DNA from 2 places in the Enterobacter sp. JH25 genome. Region 2 is predicted to be linked to the other one. Evidence: riboswitches for the same ligand, from Rfam matches in the RefSeq annotation. Region 2 holds a riboswitch; the other holds the start of a gene.

Region 1 (3,520 bases), 2.0 Mb from region 2:
GCGCGCGGGTAACGACGCCAGCCTCTTCCAGCGCCTGCATGGCTTTACGCACCGTAATACGCGACACTCCGGCCAGCTGGCTCAGATCGCGCTCGCCGGGCAAAATATTACCGTGCGCGAGCACACCGCTGCGCACCGCGTTCTTGACCGTTTCGGCAAATTTCAGATACAGCGGCGTGTTGTCCGGTGCGGCAATTCGTTCCTTGAGTTGAGCAATTAACCGGGTATGCGCTTGTTCCATCTCTGTTTTTCTCTGGCATGAGTTTCATGCCAGTATACGGCTTACCACCATGCATGAAAATGGTGAACCGGACCAATACCGTGACCCACTTCCAGAGAATCGGCTTTTGCCAGCGCGCCCGAGAGCCAGACCTTCGCCTCCTGCACCGTATCCGCCCATGCGGCGTGACGAGGACGCAGCGCCGCCAGCGCCGCCGAGAGCGTACAGCCCGTGCCGTGGGTGTTTTTGGTCTGGACACGTGGCGCGGTGAAACGTTGCGTGCCATCGTGGGTGAAAAGCCAGTCCGGGCTTTCTGCATCATCAAGATGGCCGCCTTTCATCAGCACCGCGCGACACCCCATCGCCAGCAGCGCATTCCCCTGCTCTTTCATCTCACGTTCGTTTTGCGCGTGTGGCGCATCCAGCAGCGCGGCGGCTTCAGGCAGGTTTGGCGTGATCAGCGCAACCTGCGGCAGCAGCTTTTTACGCAGGGTGTCGACAGCCGAGGCGGAGAGCAGCGGATCGCCGCTTTTGGCCAGCATCACGGTATCAAGCACCACGTTTTTTATCTGGTAGTGTTTGAGACGTTCAGCGACCGCTTCAACAATGTCCGCCTCTGCCAGCATGCCGATCTTGGTGGTGTCGATACGTACGTCGCTGAATACCGAATCCAGCTGCGCGGCGACAAAATCCGGGTCAATGCGATACACCGACTGTACGCCGCGCGTGTTTTGCGCAACCAGCGCGGTGATAACCGAGCACCCGTATGCGCCGAGCGCAGAGAAAGTTTTCAGGTCTGCCTGGATCCCCGCTCCGCCGCTGGGATCGGTACCCGCAATAGTCAGGGCATTAATGCGCGTCATACCTGTTCCTCCAGCGCGTAAAGCGCGTCCAGAAACGCGGAGACAAAGCTGCCGGGCCCCCGGCTTTGAGTCAGGGCAACTGACCCTGCGCGCTTCATAAAGCCGCAGGCTGCCGCCGCGTTATCAAGCCTGTCGCCAGGCAGCGAGCAGCAGGCGGCGACGACCGCCGAGAGCGCACAGCCAGTTCCTACCACGCGGGTCATCAGCGGGTCGCCGCCCGCGACCGTACGGGTTCGCTGGCCGTCGGTGATGTGATCCACTTCCCCTGTGACGACTACAACGGCGTGGGTCTGGCGGGCAAGCACCTGCGCAGCGGTCAACGCGCTCGCTGCCGTATCGGTGGAATCGACCCCACGTCCGCCCGCACTCATTCCGGCAAGGGCGAGGATTTCGGAGGCGTTGCCACGAATGGCCGCAGGTTTAAGGGATAATATTTGCTGGCAAAAACGGGTGCGGAACGCCAGCGCGCCAACCGCGACGGGGTCCAGAACCCAGGGTGTGCCCGCGGCTACCGCGCTCTCAATAGCCCGACGCATCGACTGGGCGCGCGGCGCGGTGAGCGTGCCAACGTTGACGAGCAGGGCATCGGCAAGCGCGGCAAACTGTTCCGCTTCCTCGGCTTCGATCACCATTGCCGGGGAAGCACCGAGCGCGAGCAGAACGTTGGCGGTGAAGGTCTGCACGACATCGTTGGTCATACAGTGCGTGAGCGGGGAACGGGTTCGGAATTGATGTAAAACGTGTGAGTCGAGCAGGTCAGGCTGCATGGTTTCGCTCCTGCCGTGCGGAAAGAAGCGATGACCGGGTAGGCATCTGACTTCCCTACGCTGGCATTATCCAGATCAGGTAATACGGGTATTTCTCAGCCTTCAACGAAGAAGGGCACCCCGAGTCAAATAAAACAAAATCAAAATCTTGCGATTAATGCTCCTCATTAATCCCTGGTCAGGATAGTAATGCCAGCGGGAAGACTTGTAAACGGCGAAAGCGGCCCTTTAGAGCCGTGAGTGACAGGATGAGTGACAGTTTGTGTGACACAAGTATCCATCCCTTTCTTAGACTCAAGCCGTCTCGAGTATAAGAATATGCAGGTACACTGAGGATCGCAGGAAGTGCAGCCCCGGTATTACTGACTAATGCTATTTGCCACTATTACGGAATACCGGTTTAAGGTACAAAAAAGCCGGGATGCACGTAAAATGACCAGACACATTTTGGGAAGGAGTCTTCAATGGATATCGCGCTGCTCGACAGGGGCTGGAACAGAACATGGTCAGATACAATGGTGAATCTGGAAGCCCGTAAACTCGTCGAAACAGCAAACCGGCTGTCAGCATTCTATTTGCAAAATGGTCTTACACGTATCAAGTTTGTCGAAGAGATAAGGCAGGTCGTAGAGAAAGAATTTGAAACTGCACGACGGGCCAAAACCGATGAAGAATGCATTGCATGCATCAAAAATCTGCGTGCCGAAAGAGATAATCTACAAGAACAAGAACGCCTGTTAAGAACCAGAGCCGCGCAACTTTATGCAAAGGTCGAGTTTGTCAGGGAAAATAACAAGATAGTCGGGTATGTGATTTCGGCTGTGAATGTGGTGCTTTCAGGGATGGTTTTCTACGGCGGAATGATCATGATCTCGACGATGACCCCTATTGGAGTCCTCGCTGGTGCACTCTTAGTTGCAGATGGCGCTAACGGTATAACTAAAGAAGTGAATAAATTTTTATCTGAAGGACAATCTAACTCTGAAGGTGTGGTCGCTGACAAAGTGATTAATATTGCTCAGTTTATGGGGTTTAAGGCTGAATCTGGTCTGGCTTTTTATAACACTCTAACACTAAGCGCAAACATCTACAGCATTGTTGGATTAGCGCGAAAAGCAGGTGCCTGGCGATTGTTCCGTTGGCTTCCCCACGATTACTACCGTCAAGTCAACACAATGAGCCGCCCCAAGTTAACTATGAAAATAGTAGGCTACGGTATCAAGGCTAAGGTTATTTTTGACCTGCTTTCCACCGAATCACCGAATCATTAGCCCCTGTATTTTCTCCAGAACCGCCAGGATTTGTAAGAAAGGACTGGCGGTTGAACAAAAACAGCAATCAGCATTGCTATGAATAAACCGATCCCGGTTGATATGACGTATTCTATTTCATTTGAAATAATTACCCAGATAAACATTGCTGTGAAAGCGCAAAAGATCCAAAGAACTATCCTGAATCGATTAGCTAGATCCTGAATCGCCTCTCCCAACGTGCCGCCATAGCTTTCAACGTTGTTTTTTATCTTCTGTACATCAGACTGAGTAAAGCCAGAACGTAGTAAGGCGTCTTCTGTAACATCCATATTATCTCTCAGCATTTCTTAACTGGCGATGGTATACACAATCATACTGATGAACTTTACAGCAATCCAGCCGAAACTTTGCGGCAGA
Region 2 (3,520 bases):
GCAGCTCGGCAAACTGCGCCTCGTCGTTCGCGTCACGGATGGAGCCAGGACGCAGGCCGTCGCCCAGCGACAGAGAAACGTCATAAGCGGCGCAGATCTCGCAGATTTCGCGGAAGTGCTCGTAGAGGAAGTTTTCCTGATGATGGGAAAGGCACCATTTCGCCATAATCGAACCGCCGCGTGAGACGATACCGGTCAGACGTTTCGCCGTCATCGGCACGTAGCGCAGCAGCACGCCCGCGTGAATGGTGAAGTAGTCCACGCCCTGTTCCGCCTGCTCCAGCAGCGTGTCGCGGAACGCTTCCCAGGTGAGGTTTTCGGCGATACCGTTTACCTTCTCCAGCGCCTGATAAATCGGGACGGTGCCAATCGGCACCGGGCTGTTACGCAGGATCCATTCGCGGGTTTCGTGAATGTAACGGCCGGTGGAGAGGTCCATCACCGTGTCCGCGCCCCAGCGCGTTGACCAGACCAGCTTTTCCACCTCTTCTTCGATGGAAGAGGTGACGGCAGAGTTGCCGATGTTGGCGTTGACCTTCACCAGGAAGTTGCGGCCGATAATCATCGGCTCGGATTCCGGGTGGTTGATGTTGGCGGGAATAATCGCGCGCCCGGCGGCTACTTCATCACGCACGAATTCCGGCGTGATGTTCTCCGGCAGGCGAGCGCCAAACCCTTCACCCGGATGCTGGTGGCGCAGCACTTCGCTGCGAATGCGCTCGCGGCCCATGTTTTCGCGGATGGCGATGAACTCCATCTCCGGCGTGACGATACCCTGTCGCGCGTAGTGCAACTGGGTTACGCATTTGCCCGCTTTAGCGCGTTTTGGCGTCAGCAGGCCAGTAAAGCGCAGCTCATCCAGACCGTCGTCGGCCAGGCGCGCGTTGGTGTACGCCGAGCTGCGCACGCTCAGTTCTTCGCAGTCGTTACGGGCATCAATCCACGGCTGGCGAAGCTTTGCCAGACCCTGCTGCACGTTGATAGCAACATCAGGATCGCCGTACGGGCCGGAGGTGTCATACACCGGCACGGCTTCGTTGTCTTCAAACTGCGGGTGCTCTTTGCTGCCGCCGATATGCGTCGGGCTGAGCTGGATTTCGCGCATCGGCACGCGGATATCGGCCTGTGAACCGGTGATGTAGATGCGCGTTGAGTTCGGGAAAGCGGTGCCTTCCAGGGTGTCGATGAAGCGTTGTGCGTGTTCGCGCTGTTCGCGGCGGGTCAGTTTTGTTGTAGACATAGCTCATTCCAGATGTGAAGGACATGGCTTGTCAGACGACGGATGAAGCAAGAGAAGATCGCCCGAAGGCGATACAACAGCAGTGTGACTCTTGTTCCCTTCGCAGGTATTAACCTGATCAGGTTCCGCGGATCCCGAATTAACGGTCTCAGCCCGTGCTTTCACACTGGGCACTCCGACAAGAAAAATCCCCCTCCGCAGAGGGGCGAATGGTTGTAAATTACTCGTTAACGATTAAGAACTCAAGCAGGGCGCGCAACGTTATCGCTGGAGCTGATAGTCAGGTTGTTGTCCAGCACGAGGGCGATGAGCTTGTCTTCCAGCGTGAATCGCTCTTCCAGTGCTTCGCCAAGGTCGGAAAGCGCCTGCTGAAACTCAAGATAGTTATCGTGATCGATAGCGTTCTCCAGCGTGGAATCGTAGTAGTCCATGATCTGCTGGGTGTTGGCTTCAAGCAACGGACAGAGTTTACTGGCCGCTAAATACGGCGTTGTCCCTTCCATTTCGCGGATAATGCGTTCATAAAGGTTGAAATGGCCGTCGGAGAGGTAGTCGACCAGGCTCTGACAAAAGTCGTCCAGCGCTTTTTCATTGAGTCGCATAAAGGATTCTTTGCCAGGCTTAAGACCAACCAGATTGTAATACGCCACAAGGAGATGCTTGCGCACATGTAGCCAGCGATCCACCAGGGTGTTACTTCCTCCAACGCGCTCAGTCAGGCTTTCCAGCTGGTTTAACATGGTCGACTCCATAAGGTTTAAAATGGGATCTGCTTATCCAAAATGTAACCACAATGCTAACAACATGTCAGTGAAGCGAAGGTAGTGCAATAGATATGGATCGTATTATTGAAAAATCAGATCTGGGTTGGTGGATCGTCAGCCACGAACAAAAATTATGGCTACCCTCAGGAGAGTTGCCCTACGGTGCCGCGGAAACGTTCGATCTGGTGGGCCAGTCCGCGCTGAAGATCGGCGAGTGGCAGGGCGATCCCGTGTGGTTGATCCAACAGGCGCGCCGTCAGGATATGGGATCCGTACGTCAGGTGCTGGATCTGGACGTCGGCCTGTTCCAGCTGGCGGGGCGCGGCGTACAGCTGGCGGAGTTTTACCGCTCGCACAAATACTGCGGTTACTGCGGCCACACCATGCACCCGAGCAAAACCGAATGGGCGCTGCTCTGCGGCCACTGCCGTGAACGTTACTACCCGCAAATCGCACCGTGCATCATTGTCGCCATCCGCCGTGATGATTCCATCCTGCTGGCGCAGCATACCCGCCATCGCAACGGCATTCACACCGTCCTCGCCGGGTTCGTGGAAGTCGGCGAAACGCTGGAACAGGCGGTGGCGCGCGAGGTGATGGAGGAGAGCGGCATTAAGGTGAAAAACCTGCGCTATGTGACGTCGCAGCCGTGGCCGTTCCCGATGTCCCTGATGACCGCGTTTATGGCGGAATACGACAGCGGCGAGATTGTTATCGATCAGAAAGAGCTGCTGGAGGCGAACTGGTATCGCTACGACGATTTACCGCTGCTGCCCCCGCCGGGAACGGTGGCGCGTCGCCTGATAGAAGATACCGTGGCAATGTGTCGGGCCGAGTATGAGTAGTGTTACACTGACGGACTGACGCAATAAGGAACTGCAAAATGACCGAACTGAAGAACGATCGTTATCTGCGTGCGCTGCTGCGCCAGCCCGTTGATGTCACCCCGGTGTGGATGATGCGCCAGGCGGGACGCTATCTGCCTGAGTACAAAGCCACGCGTGCGCAGGCGGGCGATTTTATGTCGCTGTGCAAAAACGCCGAGCTGGCCTGTGAGGTGACGCTCCAGCCGCTGCGCCGCTTCCCGCTCGATGCCGCCATTCTTTTTTCGGACATTCTTACCATTCCGGACGCGATGGGCCTTGGGCTCTATTTCGAAACCGGCGAGGGGCCGCGTTTTACCTCACCGATCAAAAACAAAGCCGACGTTGATAAGCTGCCGATCCCCGATCCGGAAGGCGAGCTGGGCTATGTGATGAACGCCGTGCGCACCATCCGCCGCGAGCTCAAAGGCGACGTGCCGCTGATTGGCTTCTCCGGTAGTCCGTGGACGCTGGCAACCTACATGGTGGAAGGTGGCAGCAGCAAAGCCTTTACCGTCATCAAAAAGATGATGTACGCAGAGCCGCAGGCCCTGCATGCCCTGCTCGACAAGCTGGCGAAGAGCGTCACGCTCTATCTCAACGCGCAGATTAAAGCGGGCGCGCAGTCGGTGATGATTTTCGACACCTGGGGC

Evidence for each region. Region 2 has a riboswitch for thiamine pyrophosphate ahead of thiC (phosphomethylpyrimidine synthase ThiC). Riboswitches for the same ligand answer to the same signal wherever they lie in the genome.
Region 1: linked by a shared signal. The riboswitch ahead of thiM (hydroxyethylthiazole kinase) and the one ahead of thiC (phosphomethylpyrimidine synthase ThiC) in region 2 are both predicted to bind thiamine pyrophosphate.

What each region holds. Positions count from the first base shown of each region.
Region 1 covers NZ_CP091319.1:2,959,745-2,963,264, forward strand. The annotation lists gene L2Y28_RS14180 (GntR family transcriptional regulator) at 1-241, opposite strand, end outside; gene thiD (bifunctional hydroxymethylpyrimidine kinase/phosphomethylpyrimidine kinase) at 283-1,083, opposite strand; gene thiM (hydroxyethylthiazole kinase) at 1,080-1,850, opposite strand; TPP riboswitch at 1,886-1,983, opposite strand; gene L2Y28_RS14195 (DUF4225 domain-containing protein) at 2,315-3,121, shown strand; gene L2Y28_RS14200 (hypothetical protein) at 3,118-3,432, opposite strand.
Region 2 covers NZ_CP091319.1:257,725-261,244, forward strand. The annotation lists gene thiC (phosphomethylpyrimidine synthase ThiC) at 1-1,240, opposite strand, end outside; TPP riboswitch at 1,319-1,428, opposite strand; gene L2Y28_RS01275 (Rsd/AlgQ family anti-sigma factor) at 1,483-1,980, opposite strand; gene nudC (NAD(+) diphosphatase) at 2,076-2,849, shown strand; gene hemE (uroporphyrinogen decarboxylase) at 2,888-3,520, shown strand, end outside.